4 regions of the Pseudohongiella acticola genome follow, and region 1 is predicted to be linked to each of the others. Evidence: predicted binding sites of a transcription regulator. Region 1 holds the regulator's gene; each other region holds the start of a gene.
What was found. Region 1 encodes sigma-54, which starts transcription at its own class of promoters, with help from an activator protein. Its sites were predicted from a motif close to ANTGGCATNNANNTTGCTNT; they were not measured.
Positions count from the first base shown of each region.

Region 2: PHACT_RS03895 (circularly permuted type 2 ATP-grasp protein) is a predicted target of sigma-54. The motif match lies at 2,036-2,055, and genes of this name have one in related genera.
Region 3: nirB (nitrite reductase large subunit NirB) is a predicted target of sigma-54. The motif match lies at 1,820-1,839, and genes of this name have one in related genera.
Region 4: PHACT_RS08960 (TorF family putative porin) is a predicted target of sigma-54. The motif match lies at 1,869-1,888, and genes of this name have one in related genera.

Region 1 is NZ_MASR01000003.1:202,844-207,043, forward strand. It holds gene lptB (LPS export ABC transporter ATP-binding protein) at 1-515, shown strand, start outside; gene PHACT_RS15145 (RNA polymerase factor sigma-54) at 714-2,264, shown strand; gene ptsN (PTS IIA-like nitrogen regulatory protein PtsN) at 2,327-2,794, shown strand; gene rapZ (RNase adapter RapZ) at 2,872-3,750, shown strand; gene PHACT_RS15160 (HPr family phosphocarrier protein) at 3,747-4,013, shown strand; gene yjgA (ribosome biogenesis factor YjgA) at 4,015-4,200, shown strand, end outside.
Region 2 is NZ_MASR01000001.1:936,468-940,667, forward strand. It holds gene PHACT_RS03890 (transglutaminase family protein) at 1-1,880, opposite strand, end outside; gene PHACT_RS03895 (circularly permuted type 2 ATP-grasp protein) at 2,100-3,554, shown strand; gene PHACT_RS03900 (alpha-E domain-containing protein) at 3,556-4,200, shown strand, end outside.
Region 3 is NZ_MASR01000001.1:740,828-745,027, reverse strand. It holds gene PHACT_RS03270 (CmpA/NrtA family ABC transporter substrate-binding protein) at 1-1,331, opposite strand, end outside; gene nirB (nitrite reductase large subunit NirB) at 1,995-4,200, shown strand, end outside.
Region 4 is NZ_MASR01000001.1:2,100,367-2,104,566, forward strand. It holds gene PHACT_RS08955 (DUF885 domain-containing protein) at 1-1,707, shown strand, start outside; gene PHACT_RS08960 (TorF family putative porin) at 2,108-2,758, shown strand; gene PHACT_RS08965 (hypothetical protein) at 2,997-3,938, shown strand.

The DNA of each region.
Region 1 (4,200 bases):
CGATCTATTCACGGGCCCGTCTGGGTGTTGGCTATCTGCCACAGGACTCATCGATTTTTCGCAACCTCAGCGTTGAAGACAATATCATGGCGATCCTGCAGACCCGCAAGGATCTCAGCCCGCCACAGCGCCGGGAAAAAATGGAAAGCCTGTTGCAGGAGTTCCATATCACCCACATACGTCACAACAAAGGCATGAGCCTGTCCGGTGGTGAGCGCAGACGAACCGAAATTGCCCGTGCCCTGGCCAATGATCCGCGCTTCATCCTGCTTGATGAGCCATTTGCCGGCGTCGACCCGATATCGGTTAGCGACATAAAATCAATCATCGAACACTTGAAAATGCGCGGTATCGGTGTTCTGCTGACAGACCACAATGTCAGGGAAACACTGGATATCTGTGAGAAGGCCTATATTGTCAGTGAAGGCGGCATCATTGCCGAGGGCAGCGCCGAACAGATACTGTCCAATCAGAAGGTTCGTGATGTCTATCTGGGCGAGAAATTCCGGATTTGACCTCACGCATCGCAGCCGGACAGAGACAAGTACAGCATCGGCGAAATTTTCCCAGACAAAATTATTGCAAAATAATCCACACATCGGCATGATGCTTGCTTAGCCTAGTAAAAAAGCAAACCTAAACGTGTCGCTGCCAAAGCGGCGCATCAATCAGCGATCCCGCGACAACCGAGCAACAAAGATGTATCTGATGCCATGAAAATTTCGCTCCAGCTAAAGCTTGGTCAACAGCTGACCATGACTCCCCAGCTGCAGCAGGCAATCCGGCTTCTGCAGCTATCCACTCTGGATCTTCAACAGGAAATTCATCAGGCGCTGGAGTCCAACCCCATGCTGGAGGTTGACGAATCCCAGGACGCCGATGGCAGTGACGCCAGCTTCGACAACGACAGCAGCGAGTCAAACTCCCAGTCGGACAGCGGCAAGGACAAGTCCAGCAATAACTCAGATGACACCGGTGACAGCTTCGCCGAACAGTCATCTTCCGATGCGTCTTACGAAGCCAGCGGCGACGAATCGCACTGGGAAGACAGTATCCCGGAGCAGCTGACTGTTGACACCAACTGGGATGACATCTATCAGAACAGCTACACCAGCGGCAGCCCGGCCCCGGACAATGATGAATTTGAGTCCCGTGATGCCGCCTCCGAATCGCTGCAGGACCACCTGCTCTGGCAGTTGAATCTGACCACCATGTCAGACACCGATCGGCTCATCGCCATGGCCATCATCGACGCAGTGGATGCCAACGGCCAGCTCAGCGCCAGTCTGGACTCCATTCTGGAGGGGCTGCAGGAGCATCTGGAGATTGAAGAAGACGAAGTGTTGGCGGTACTGCACCGGATCCAGCACTTTGACCCGGTGGGTGTGGCTGCCCGCGATTTATCCGAATGCCTGCTGATCCAGCTCAATCAGGTACCAGAGACAATGGTCAACGACGCCATTCGCAATGCGCGCACGCTGGTCAAGGACCACCTGCCTCTGCTGGGCAACCGCGACTATGCCCAGGTTATGCGCCTGACCCGGCTCAAGGAACCCGAACTCCGTGATGCCATCGCCATCATCGAAAAGCTGGATCCGCGACCCGGCGCCGACATCGCGCCCTCCTCCGCTACCTACATTGTGCCGGATGTGTTTGTCACCAAGGACCCGCGCAGTGGCCGCTGGCGCGTTGAGCTGAACCCCGAAACGGCTCCCAAACTGCGCATCAATGCGGACTATGCCTCTCTGGTAAAACGCTCGGAGAACAGCACAGACAATAACTACCTGCGCGACAACCTGCAGGAAGCACGCTGGTTTCTGAAAAGCCTGCAGAGCCGCAACGAAACCCTGCTCAAGGTTGCCAGCCGCATAGTCGAGCACCAACAGGGTTTCCTGGAGAAAGGCGAAGAGGCCATGAAACCCCTGGTCCTGCATGACATCGCAGAAGCCGTGGAAATGCACGAATCAACCATTTCCCGGGTGACCACACAGAAGTACATGCACACACCGCGTGGTATCTTCGAACTTAAATATTTTTTCTCCAGCCATGTCAGCACGGCCGGTGGCGGGGAGTGTTCGTCCACGGCCATTCGTGCCCTGATCAAAAAGCTGGTGGTGGCGGAAAACCCACGTAAACCATTGAGCGACAGCAAAATCACGCAGTTGCTTGAAGAACAGGGTATCAACGTCGCCCGACGAACCATCGCCAAGTACCGGGAATCGTTGTCTATACCGCCGTCCAATGAGCGAAAACGACTGGTCTAGCGCATTGCCAGCGGCAGGCCAAGGTTCTAGAATGGCAGCCATCGGAAGATTAGGAAGCCCTGATGCAACTGAGCACAATTCTTAGCCCTGAACGCACCGTCTGTAATATGCCGGGTGTCAGTAAAAAACGTTTTCTGACATCCATCAGTGAACATATCGCAGAAAGCAGCAGCAGCCTGTCAGCAGACGCCATCTATAATGCCTTGTTGGCGCGCGAGCAACTGGGCAGCACGGGCATCGGCAATGGCATTGCCATACCTCATTGCCGGGTTCAGGAGTGCACGCAGATTATCGGCACACTGGTACAACTGGACGAAGGCATTGATTTTGATGCCATTGATTCGCAACAGGTGGATCTGCTGTTCGTGCTGATCGTGCCAGCTGAAGAAACCGACGAACACCTGCGTGTGCTGAGTGGCCTGGCGCGACTGTTCCACCAGGAAACGTTTTGTCAGGCACTGCGCGATGCCAGTAGTAGCGATGAGCTTTACCAGACGGCGATACGCTTCAGCGAGCAATCTCAAAGCTGAGCACCGTCAGGGCCCGGTCGTCGCAATCCGCTGACAGCAAAATCAAATCCAGACCTAATTAAGGCAGGCGAGCAATTGTGAGACTCCTGATCGTAAGCGGCCGCTCCGGTTCCGGCAAAAGCACCGCATTAAACATGCTGGAAGATCATGGCTACTACTGTATCGACAATCTGCCCGCCAGTTTGTTGCCGGCCTTTATCACGCGAATCTCCAGCGAAACTGTGGCCCTGCCTCGCGTTGCAGTCAGCATCGACGCCCGCAATATTCCTGATGACCTGAAGAAAGTGCCTCAGATTATTGTTGATCTGCAGGCATCCAGAATTGACACCGAAATTATTTTTCTGGATGCCAACAGCCCCACCTTGATCAAACGCTTCAGTGAAAGCAGACGCAAACATCCCTTGACCACCGAAAGCATCGGCCTGCGTGAAGCCATCAACAAAGAGCGTGAAATGCTGGAGCCAATTGCGGCACTGGCAGGTCTTTCCATCGACACCAGCACGATGTCGGTTCATGAATTACGTGCCACCGTACGAGCGCGCGTGGTTGAGAAGAAAGATTCGTCGCTGGCACTGATGTTCGAATCATTCGGCTTTAAAAATGGCGTTCCCATTGATGCCGATTTTGTTTTTGATGCCCGCAGCCTGCCTAACCCCTACTGGGACCCGGCACTTCGACCGTTGTGCGGACTGGATGAGCCGGTCAGCCAGTATTTGTCGAGCCAGGACGACGTCAACGCCATGCAGACTGATATTTTTCAGTTTCTGGAAAAGTGGTTGCCACGCATAGAGCGCAGCAATCGCAGCTACCTGACTGTGGCCATCGGGTGCACCGGCGGCCAACACAGATCCGTGTACCTGTGTGAACGTCTGAAGCAGGCATTTACCGGCCGTATCAGTAACCTGCAGGTTGTGCACCGGGAACTCTCACGCAAGGAGGCTGCACAACAGTCATGATTGAAGCCACCATCACTATCTGCAACAAGGCAGGCCTGCATGCCCGTGCCGCTGCCCGACTGGTCGGAACCGCCTCGCAGTTCAATAGCAGCGTTCGCATCGGTAACGAGAAACTGGTTGATGGCAAAAGCATTCTGTCCCTGATGATGCTGGCGGCCAGCAAGGGCACGGTGCTCACTATTATCGTTGATGGCAACGATGAAGCCGATGCACTCCAGGCCATCCAGGACCTGGTGAACAACCGTTTTGAAGAAGGCGAGTGACATGAAAGAACCCCGGTTGAACCGGCGCGCCCGGATTGAGCAGCCCGGGCCTGATGATGGCCCTGGCGATATTGCTGACGAAGGCGAAGAGAGCAAAACGCAACGCAAAAAGCGCTCGACCGAACTGCAGAAAATGGGTGAAGACCTGTTAAGCCTGAACAAAAAGCAACTGGAGCAGATCGAGGTG
Region 2 (4,200 bases), on a different contig from region 1:
AACGGCAATGGCGGCAGGAATATAAACAATTTACCTTCCCGCGCCTCAATACACAGCGCAGTACCAATAACCCCTTCATCTGCGCTGTCGACCAGCTGTTCCTGCCAGTTCTGGCCAACACTGTGATGATGGTGCCCCGGCGTACCAGCTGCTTCTGTCGGCACATGATTATACATACGGGCCACTTCCCCGGCCTGGGCATGCAGATCCTCCAGGTCGGGCAACTCGGCAAACGGGGAACGAGGCTGAATCTCTTCGCGTTTCCTGATTGGCAACGACGACAGTGGCAGCCGCAGCCCCATTGGCGAATCACCCGGAATAAGGAACAGGTGGTCACGTTTGACGGGCCAGTGCCCGGTCATCCAACGCTCTTTTTCTCGCGTCAACGGCAGGGTCAGACCCACCGGTTTGTCCAGGCCTCGTTCCAGTACTCGCGACAGACGTGCGCGGTTAAGATCATTACTCAGGTCTTCGGCATGCAGATCCAGGTCGGCAGGTTGCTGTTGTTCCAGCCACAGGTAGTAATACGCATCTTCATAACAGGGGATCAGAAAACGACTGGGAACTTTGAGTGAGGTAACCAGGGCGTTGGCAAAGCCCCTGGCCTCTTTTTCACCATAACCATAGTCTTTATCGATGTCAGCCAGCCACTGATCATCGCGCCACATCGGTTTGCCATCACGGCGCCAGTAACAGGCGAGTGCCCAGCGTGGCAGTACCTCGCCCGGATACCACTTGCCCTGCTGGTACTGCAGCAACGAGTTTGGTGCGTAGTGTGGTCGCAGGCGTCGCATCAACTGCTCAGACAGCTTGCGCTTGGTTGGCCCCTGCGCCGCGATGGTCCATTCTGGTGCGTCCATATCATCGATTGACACAAAGGTGGGCTCACCGCCCATGGTCAGCCGCACGTCCAGCGCTTTCAGTTGTGCATCGACGTCCTGTCCCAGCGCATCAATGGCAGACCATTGTGCCTGCGTATAAGGCCTGGTGACACGCGGATCTTCATGCACTCGCGTCACACTCATCTCGAAATCAAACTCGACCTCGGTCGGCTCGGTGGCGCCGGTAATGGGCGCAGCACCGGCAGGGTCAGGTGTCGCCGCCAGCGGCAAATGCCCTTCGCCCGCGAACAGCCCCGACGTCGGGTCCAGGCCGATCCAGCCGGCCCCGGGGATGAACACTTCGCACCAGGCATGAAGATCGGTAAAGTCCCTGTCGGTGCCTGACGGGCCGTCCAACGCTTTAACATCGGCTGTCAGCTGCACCAGATAGCCCGACACAAAACGTGACGCCAGGCCCAGGCGACGCAGGATGTGAACCAATAGCCAGGTAGAGTCGCGGCATGACCCGCGCGCCAGCGCCAGTGTTTCCTGAGGTGACTGCACCCCCGGCTCCATACGAATCAGGTATTCGATGTCCTGCGCCAGGCGCTGGTTCAGGCCCACCAAGAATCCCGTTATATCGGTTTTCTCGCGTTTTACGCTGCTTAGCCACTTGTCCAGCAGTGGCCACTTCTGGCTGCTTTCAAGATAGGGTGCCAGTTCCTTTTGCAGCACTGGCGTATAGTTAAACGGGAAGTGCTCTGCATACTCTTCAACAAAGAAATCAAACGGGTTGACGACGGTCATGGGAGCGACCAGTTCAACCTCAATGTGCAGACTTGACAGTTTCTCCGGGAACACCAGGCGCGCTATATGGTTGCCAAACGGGTCCTGCTGCCAGTTGAGAAAGTACTCACCACCGGAGATCTTCAAACTGTAGGCATCTATCGGCGTGCGACAATGTGGCGCCGGTTTCAGGCGTATCTGGTGCGGCCCGACTTCAATGGGTCGGTCAAAGTCGTACCGGGTGGAATGTTTCAATGCTACACGGATGGTCATGAGAGGCTCATCTTCGAATGAAGTATACCCAAGAGAATAGCAACGCCTGTGCCAAAAGCAAGGTATGATAATTTTATGACCAAACTGTTGTCAGCCTGCGCAAGCCGTGAAAAGATAGAACTCATGGCCGACTCTCCACCGCAGTTGCGGTTAAACCTGGTATACAGATTGCTTCAACGGGTTCACACTGATCAAGACACTGAGCAACAATGAGGGTGAATGAGCAACATCAATTGGGAAGAATATAAAGCTACCGGCTTCTACGATGAACTGATTGCGGCCGACGGCAAACCCCGCCCTGAAGCCGAGCTCTTGTGCCAGTATCTGGCAAACCTCGATTCCCGTGAGTTGCAGGAACACAAAACTGCCGCCGAAGTCGCCATCCAGCTAATGGGCATTACCTTTACCGTTTACACCGAAGGCACAATGATTGACCGCGCCTGGCCGTTTGATATTGTGCCCCGTATCATTCCTCTTAAAGAGTGGCAGAAAACCGAGGCCGGCCTGAAGCAACGGGTGCAGGCGCTTAACATGTTCATTGATGATCTTTATCACGATCAGAAAATCATCAAGGACGGCATTTTCCCCAAAGAGCTACTGCAACACTCGGTAAACTTCCGGCCTCAGTGTGTCGGCATCAAAACCCCGCATAATATCTGGGCGCATATTTGTGGCTCTGACCTGGTCCGCGACAACGATGGCACGCTCTACGTGCTGGAAGACAATTTACGGGTACCGTCCGGCGTGTCGTACATGCTGGAAAATCGCAACGTCACCAAACGGGTATTGCCCGAGCTGTTTGCTTCCGGCCAGATTCAGCCGGTAGACGACTACACTTCCCAACTCTACGAGATGCTCGCATCGATGTCGCCACGACCCGGCGATGACCCGTCCATCGTGATTCTGACACCCGGCATCTACAATTCCGCCTATTACGAACACGCCTATCTCGCCCAACAGATGGGCGTGCAACTGGTCGAAGGCTCGGACCTGGTGGTGGGCGACGATGACTGCGTGTACATGCGCATGGTGGACGGTCTGGCCCGGGTGGATGTCATTTACCGCCGCGTTGACGACATGTTTCTGGACCCGGAGGTGTTTAATCCGGAATCGACTCTGGGTTGCCGCGGCCTGATGCGCGCATGGCGCAAGGGCAACGTGGCACTGGCCAATGCACCGGGTGCTGGTGTAGCCGACGACAAAGTGGTGTACGCGTTCGTCCCCAAGATCATCAAATACTATCTGGACCAGGAGGCGCTGCTGCCCAATGTTCCCAGCTATCTTTGCATGTTTGAGGACGATCGCAACTATGTGCTCGATAACCTTGATAAACTGGTAGTAAAACCGGCCAATGAGTCGGGTGGCTACGGCATGATGATCGGCCCACATGTCAGCAAAAAAGAACGTAAAAAATTCGCTGAACTGATCAAGGCTGACCCGCGAAACTACATGGCGCAACCAACACTGGCGTTGTCCACTTCGCCGACATTGATAGACCATGGCATGGAGTCTCGCCACGTCGATCTTCGACCCTTTATTCTTTCAGGGGAGTCAACTTTCGTCACCACCGGCGGCCTGACCCGCGTGGCACTGACGAAAGGCTCACTGGTAGTGAATTCGTCCCAGGGCGGTGGCAGCAAAGACACCTGGATTGTCGACGTGGCGGGAAACTGAGATGCTTTCACGAGTTGCAGAAAACATATACTGGCTGGCCCGCTATATCGAGCGTGCTGAAGATACCGCACGACTGCTGAGCGTAAACAGCAACCTGATGCTCGACCTGCCCCGCGCTACACAGCTCGGCTGGGCAGAGATCATCGCCATTACCGGTCACGGTGAACTGTTTGACGAACTCTACCCACATCGCGACGAAGCCAGCGTGCTGTCTTTCATCTGCAGTGACCGGCGTTATTCCGGCTCCATTATCAGCTCCCTGTCCGCTGCCCGGGAAAACCTGCGCACAACACGCGACGTCATTCCACGCGAAATCTGGGAAGAGATCAATCAGCTTTATCTGGGCGTTCGTGAAATGGTCGACTCCGGCGTCACGCCGCGCAAGCGCGATGCATTTCTGCGCCGTGTCATTCGTAGCTGCCAAACTGTCAACGGCCTGATCGAAGGCTCCTTGAGTTATACCCAGGTGCGCACGTTTCTTATGCTCGGACGCCAGCTTGAGCGCGCCGATATGACGACCCGTATTATCGACGTGCGTTCCGCCAACCTGCTACCACGTAGTCCGGGTGAATTGACCCCTTTTGAAAACCTGCAGTGGATGAGTGTGCTTAAATCGCTCACCGGGTATCAAATGTACCGCCAGCAT
Region 3 (4,200 bases), on a different contig from region 1:
GCATTGGGCTGGCGACCGTCATACGGGATGCCGTCAAGGAACTCGGTCTGTACGGGACGATAACCATCTTCACTGGCGAAGTCCGGGAAGTCCGCTGCCGTCATTTTACCTTCGGCAATCAGCTCTTCGGCCGCCAGCTGATAAATATCAGGCCGGTAGACGCTGGCGGCTGTCTGGTGATACCAGTCGTCGTTTTTGGGTTCGGCAATCTGACCCCAGCGACGCATCTGTGTCAGAAACCAGACGGCATCGGAATAGTAGGGAAACGTGGCATGATTGCGGAAGAACACGTTGAAGTCGGGGACTGGCAGCACTTCACCTTTTTCATATTCGAAGGTACCGGTCATGGAATTGGCGATAACGTCGTAATCTGCCCCTACATAGTGACTACGTGACAGAATTCTTGCTGCCTCTTCGCGGTTGGCATTGTTGTTTTCGTCCAGCCATTTGCCGGCCCGTAACAACGCCTTGACCAACCGAATCGACGTATTGGGGTTTTCCTCGATGAAGGCCTGGGTCATGCCCAGTACTTTCTCCGGGTTATTCTGCCAGATTTCATAGTCAGTGATGACAGGCACACCGATGTCGCGATAGATCGCCTGTTGATTCCATGGCTCGCCGACGCTGTATCCCTTGATTGTGCCAGCGTCCATGGTGGCTGGCATTTGTGGAGGCGGTGTCACAGAAATCATGACATCCGCTTCCAGCGTGCCCGATGTATCACCCCGTTGTGGCGCGTAGTAGCCAGGATGAATACCACCTGCTGCCAGCCAGTAGCGCAGTTCGTAATTGTGCGTCGATACCGGGAACACCATGCCCATGTTGAATGGGTTGCCCTGGGCATGATAGCTCTCGATAACAGGCTTCAGGGCCTGGGCGCTGACGGGTCTTAGCACGCGGCCGTCCTGCTGTGGTATGTGCGGACGCATCATCTCCCAGACGTCATTGGAGACAGTGATGGCGTTGCCATTCAGGTCAAGGCTCAGTGGCGTGACGATGTGAGCGCTGGTGCCGTAACCAATGGTGGCCGCCAACGGCTGGCCGGCGAGCATGTGAGCGCCGTCGAGCCGGCCGTCGATAACGCCGTCCAGCAGTACCCGCCAGTTCGCCTGCGGCTCCAGAGTTACATACAGACCTTCGTCTTCGAAAAACCGTTTTTCATAGGCAATTGCCAGCGGCGCCATGTCGGTGAGTTTGATGAACCCCAGCGTCAGGTCTTCTTTTTCCGGCCAACCGACATCGGCAGCAACGCCGGCTGATATGGCCCAAAGGTTGCTGGTAAGGAAAAGTGCAGTGGCAGAACGCTGAATCGTCCTTTGTATGCTACGCATGATGAAACTCCCTTGCTGTGTTCAAAATAGATCTGTTAGAAAACCAAAGAGAAAGCTCAACAAAAGTTCGCTAAACAATCCAATAGTCAACCAAAAAAAAAGCGCCCACCCGCGATAGCAGAAAACTCTGCAGATCACGTGCGGACGCCATTGCCCTTAAAACGTGACAGGTAACCCATCTTTGGGCGCTGTCACAGTCGGTCTACCCCGATAATGCATTTACTGTGCCAAAGCCTGCCTGCTGGTGGAATACGGTCAGGAGCGTCTTTATAAGCCAGGGAAAATGGGGGGATGAGTCAGTAATGCGCCGCCAATGCCAAGGGGCGGTCAGGCACCGGGGTTTGCCTTATTTCAGTGCAGGGCGCGCAAAAACGATGCACAACAATGGACCGAGGTCATCATCGACAGGCAGCCGCCAGACTATGCTTGATTGCGCTGTAGGCCAGAGAACACGGGTTCCTAAGTAATAATTAAAATAATTTTGGGCGGCTGGCATAGCTTTTGCTCAACCTATGACACAGGTCACCTGCCTGACTGGAATCAAAGGCGATTTCGAGATCATTTGCAGTGACATAAAGATTTCAGGGCAATGGCGCTCATGACACGACAATAGTCGTGTGATGGGCGCTTTTTTTTTGCCTCGGAGAATGAAGGAGAAGGTGCATGAAGAAGCGTCAGTTGTTGGTGATTGGCAATGGCATGGTAGGTCAGCGATTCCTTGAAGAGCTGGTCGCGCTGCAACATGAGTTTGAGGTGACGGTATTCTGCGAAGAGAGTCGTCCGGCTTACGACCGCGTGCAGCTAAGCGCCTGGTTCAGTGGTGCCACCGCAGAAGACCTGGCATTGGGAACCCTTCCCTTCTTTGAAGAGCATGGGATCAGGTTTCTGTGCGATGAGGCCGTCGTCTGCATTGATCGTGACGCCCGTCAGGTCACTGGCAGCAAAGGCAACGACTATCCCTATGATGTGCTGGTACTGGCGACCGGCTCCTATCCTTTTGTGCCACCGATTGCCGGCAGCGATCGCGATGCCTGTCATGTCTACCGCACAATAGACGATCTGGAGGCGATCAATGCGTCGGCCGCTACCAGCCGTCGTGGTGTCGTGATTGGCGGTGGGCTGCTGGGTCTGGAGGCCGCCAAAGCCTTAAAGGATCTGGGTCTGGAAACCCATGTCGTCGAATTTGCGCCACGCCTGATGGCGGTCCAGCTTGATGCCAGCGGTGGCGAGATGTTACGCAGCAAGATCACTGCACTTGGGGTTTCGGTGCATACCGGAAAGGCGACACAGCGTATTGAAGATGGTGAACAGCACCGACACCGTCTGGTTTTTGCTGAGGACGCGCTAGAGACTGATCTGGTGCTGTTCTCAGCCGGCATCCGGCCACGTGATCAGCTGGCACGTGATTGCGGTCTGAGTATCGGCGAACGCGGTGGTGTTGTCATCGATGACCAGTGCCGTACATCAGATCCCGATATTTTTGCAATAGGCGAAGTGGCGCTGTGGCAGCAACGAATATTTGGTCTGGTGGCACCGGGCTACGATATGGCACGCAAACTCGCATCACTGCTGTGCGGCGATGACAGCGCCATGTTCAGCGGCGCCGATATGAGCACCAAACTGAAACTGCTGGGGGTTGAAGTGGGCTCAATTGGTCTGGCACAGGGTGGGGCACCTGAATACCGCGTGTGTTCGATAGAAGATGCCAGCGCAGGTGTATACAAAAAGCTGGTAATAAGCGAAGACGGCAAACGCCTGCTGGGCGCAGTCCTTGTGGGTGACACCAGTGACTATGACGCACTGCTGCAGTACAGCCTGAATGCACTCGATCTACCTGATTCCCCGATCAGCCTTATTGCCCCGTCAGCAGGTGAAAAACCGATGCTGGGCGTTGATGCATTGCCGGCAACGGCGCAGATATGTTCCTGTAACAATGTCAGTAAGGGTGACATTTGCAGCGCCATAAGTGCCGGCTGTACCACTATTGGTGCGCTGAAGAAGGAAACCCGGGCGTCGTCAACCTGCGGTGGTTGCACGACGTTGGTTAAGCAGGTGCTGGATGCAGAACTCAAGAGCCAGGGTATAGAAATCAATAATGACCTGTGTGAACACTTTGCCTACACCCGCCAGGGGCTGTATCACCTGGTTCGGGTAAACGGCATCCGCTCGTTTGATGAGTTGCTGGCACAGCACGGCCGTGGTCAGGGTTGCGACATATGTAAACCGGCGATCGGCTCCATTCTGGCGTCATGCTGGAATGATTATGTACTGGATCCGCGTCATGTCGGACTGCAGGATACCAATGACAACTTTCTTGCCAATTTGCAGAAAGACGGCAGCTATTCAGTCGTTCCTCGTGTGCCCGGCGGTGAGATCACCCCGGCTAAACTGCTTGTGCTGGCCCAGGTGGCCGAAAAATACGATCTTTATACCAAGATTACCGGCGGCCAGCGTATCGACCTGTTTGGTGCGCGTGTAGACCAGCTTCCATCAATCTGGCGTGATCTGGTGGACGCAGGTTTTGAATCCGGTCACGCATATGGCAAATCCCTGCGGACCGTCAAATCCTGCGTGGGTTCAAGCTGGTGCCGGTATGGCGTACAGGACTCGGTCAGCATGGCGATATATATCGAGGAGCGATACCGCGGCCTGCGCTCGCCACACAAATTAAAAATGGCGGTGTCAGGCTGTACGCGGGAATGTGCTGAAGCGCAAAGCAAGGATGTGGGTGTTATTGCCACAGAGCAGGGCTGGAATCTTTATGTCTGTGGCAATGGCGGTATGCGTCCACGTCATGCCGAACTGTTTGCCAGCGACCTTGATGACAAGACCCTGATTCAAACCATTGATCGCTTTCTGATGTTTTACA
Region 4 (4,200 bases), on a different contig from region 1:
CAGCTGAATTTTAGCCCCATTGGCATGACTTTCCAGGGCATCAAGGATCGCTACGGCGAAATTGACGACATGTCCGTTGAAGCCGAGAACGCCCAAGTGGAATGGATGCGTCAAAGCGTCGAGGAAATGCAGCGCGAATTTGACTACGATGCCCTGACACAGGAAGCGCAGACATCATGGGATATCTGGACCTATCAGTACGAACAGGCCGCCCGTGCCGCAGAGTTTCAGTACAACGGTCTGGTATTTGAACAGATGAATGGCGCGCAGGGCTTTCTGCCCACGTTCCTGATCAGCTTCCACAACGTGGCAGATGTGTCGGATTACGAAGCGTTTGTTTCCCGTCTGTCGGAATCAGGACGGGCACTGGATCAGCTGATTGAGCGCGCTGAAGAATCCGCCGAACGCGGCGTGATCACGCCCGGCTTTGCCCTGGAAAAGGTCATCGACCAATCCCAGAATGTGATTACCGGTGCACCGTTTACTGACGGCGACGACTCCGCCATCTGGGCGGCGGCCAAGACCAATCTGGCGACCCTGGTAGATGCCGGCCAGCTGGAGCAACCGGATGCGGATGCCCTGCTCGAGCGCACCGAGACAGCACTGACCCAGGATTTTGGTCCAGCGTTTGAGCGCGTCGTTGCCTGGGCCGAGTCGGAAATGGACAAGGTACCGGACGTATCAACCGGCCTGGTGTCTCAGCCCAATGGCGAGGCTTATTACGAGTTCCGCCTAGCCAACCAGACCACCACTGACCTGACCGCTGACGAGATCCATGAAATCGGCCTTGCCGACGTGGCACGGTTGCGCGGCGAGATGGAAGCGGTCAAGGACAGCACCGGCTTTGACGGCACCTTGCAGGAGTTTTTTGTCATGCTGCGCGAAACCCGCGATGACGAACGCTTCTATTACCCCAACAATGATGAAGGTCGTCAGGCCTATATCGATGATGCCACGGCAGCCATCGAGAACATCAAAGCGCAGCTGCCCAACTACTTTGCCACCCTGCCGCAGGCTGACCTGGTGGTACGTCGCGTGGAAGCCTTCCGTGAACAGGATGGCGCCCCACAGCATTATTACCCCGGCACGCCCGATGGCTCACGTCCTGGCGTGTACTACGCGCATTTGTCTGACATGAATGCCATGCCCAAATCGGAGATGGAAGTGATTGCCTATCACGAAGGTCTGCCTGGCCACCACATGCAGATTTCCATCGCGCAGGAACTGGAAGACATGCCACGCTTCCGCACTCAGGCCGGCTTTACCGCCTACTCAGAAGGCTGGGGTCTGTATTCCGAGCGTCTGGCCAGCGAGATGCCGGACACCTATGAAGATCCCTACTCGCAGTTTGGTCGTCTGACCTCGGAGATGTGGCGTGCCATCCGTCTGGTGGTTGATACCGGCCTGCATTCCAAAGGCTGGACCGAGCAGGAAGCTATCGATTATTTCGCGGCAAACTCTTCTGTGCCGTTGGCGGCCATCACCACCGAAGTGCAGCGCTACATCGTGATGCCGGCGCAGGCTACCTCGTACAAGATCGGCATGATCAAGATCCTGGAGCTGCGCGAAACTGCGCGTGAAGCACTGGGCGACGATTTTGATATCCGCGAGTTCCACGACACCATCCTGCTGGGTGGCGCCATGCCGCTGCATTTGCTGGAACGTCGGGTGAACCAGTGGATTGACGAGGTACAGGCGCGCTCCTGACGCCTGCCAACCCATACTCAGGCTACAGTGTGCCAGGCCCGATTTATTCGGTGCCTGGCTCCTGCAACGCTAAAAAGCCCCGCCACACGCCGGGATCCACTTCCGGAAACCTGCCCAAACCCTCCCCGTTTTATTCTCAACTCTCCTGATAGGCCTGTCTACAGGGCATACAGCCTGCCTCGCCCCGTGTTTGTGCGCGCCATAAAAGTGCGCACCATTACAGTGCACCCCTAGTGGCCAAAGCACGCAGAATGTCCGTCAAAGCGCGTATATCACGGGCTTTCACAACATTGGCCCGCTCTTTGCAAAACACTCCAGCAAGAAAGTCGTTACTTTCGAAAATGAAAAAATAACGCAAAACAGCTTACTACTAAGCATAGATCTATCCTGGAGAAAACATATGAAACGATTGACCCAACTCGTAGCAGGCCTGACACTGGTATCAGGTGCCGTAGTTGCTTCCACAAGCGCATCAGCAGACGTGTCTTACAACATCGGTTATGCCTCTGAGTACTACTTCCGTGGTGTTCTGCAGAAGAACTCTTCTGCCAGCGCCGGTATCGACTTCGAATCAGAAGGTTTCTACGCGGGCAGCTGGGCAGCTGACGTGGGTGACGGCCTGGAAGTAGATGGTTATTTCGGTTACGGCATTGAAACTGACTCTGGCCTGACTGCCAGCATCGGTTACACCGGCTACTTCTACACCGGCGAGTTTGATGACACTTACCAGGAAGTCAACTTTGGTCTGGGTTATGGCATGTTCAGCCTGGGCTACTCCGTTGGTGAGTGGGACGGTTTCGGTGCATCGCAGGATTACGACTTCCTGGACCTGACCATCACGGGTGAATCAGGTCTGTATGGCACAGTCGGTTTCTGGGGTGACGAGTTTGACGGCGAGTACCTGGAAGTAGGTTATGGTTTCAGCTTTGCCGACTTCGATATGGGCATCGCGGGCATCATCAACAGCGAAGAGCTGTCTGACGAAGTAGGCTCTAATGGCAGCCCAAGCACAGGCGAAGCCATTGTCTTCACCATCGGCAAATCCTGGTAAGACCGGGCAGCTGCTGGTACCTGCAGACCCACATCTGCAGTGATACAGAAAGGCTCCTTCGGGAGCCTTTTTTGTGCCCGCCACTTTCTGCGTTCACCCTTTGCTTCCACCTCTTGCTGAACCCGATACTTGATTTTTGACTGATATCGGCGTAATTAACCTGTATGCATCGCCAGTTTTGAGTATCCACGGCGAGATACCAGGACGAATATCAGGAAAGAATCCAGGAGAGATGGATATGCTCAGGAGCCTTGCCCCGCTGACGTCAGCGAAGCTGTTCTTCAAGCTGGCGACCTTTATGACCGCAGCCCTGGCGATATCAGCCGTTTCTGCAGATACCGAATTTACTGACAACATTCCCATTGATCTTGCCAGAGCACTGTTAAGCGGCGCAGGCACAGCGATGGAGATACGCATCTATTCCGACATTCCTGACGGGTTTCCGGAATTTATGTTGCCCGATGGCGCCACTGTGCTGGGCAGTGTTGATCAGGGTCGCAATCGACAGGTGATTCTGGGCAGCGAGGGAGACGGCCAGCAACAGCTCGCAGAATTGATTGACTCACTGCAGCAGAACGATTTTCTGTTGCTAAGTCCGATGGGAGCGACAACACCACGGACCGGATTCGTGTCGGCTACCCCTCAGAACCTGGGTATACCCTCGCAGCTCTGCCACGACACTCAGGGACTGCTTTATCTGCGGCAGCACACAGAAGCTGATCGAACATTCATCAATTTGACGTCATTGCCCGGCACCAGCCGGGGCAATTTCTCTTGCGCCGGGTTAGCCGCGCAGGCAAGCAACCGTGGGTCACCAGCATTCTTAAATGCATCAAGGGGCGGTGGATCTCTGCAAAACAGCATGCCTCGCCTGGTTTTGCCGGACGAAGCCACCACGCAATCTCCAAGTATGCCACTTTTTTTATCCGGATCTCCTCAGCAGGCTGAGTCCAGAATCGGATTCTCAGTTGCCTGGCCGCTGTCGGAGGCATACGAGTTTTTTGCCGGGCAGCTGACAGAACAGGACTGGATTCTGGATGGGGAAACCATTGGAGATCGGGTTGCGCTGGGCGCGTGGACACGTGAGGAGAATACTCAGATGCTGCTGGGTACCTTGCGCCTGGTCAGCGGCGAAGCTGATGGTTATGAGGCCGTGTTTGAGGTATCTGTGCTGGAATGATTGCGATGGATTTTCCGCCTTAAAGTTGAACACTGCGACCTTTGATGGTATCAAAGCTGACGTCAATCGGATCTGACAGTTCAGAGAGTGCATCGTATGGGGGTATTGGGTGTTTTGCTGTTAATGGCCCTGCTGGTCGGCGCAGTTCTTGGCTGGGCATCCTTTTTTCAGATCAAGCACCTCCGTCGCGAGTTAGCGCTGTTGCGAGAGCAGTTAACTTCCCAGACTAGACGTCCCGAGCCCCCGCCTGTCCTCCCTCAGG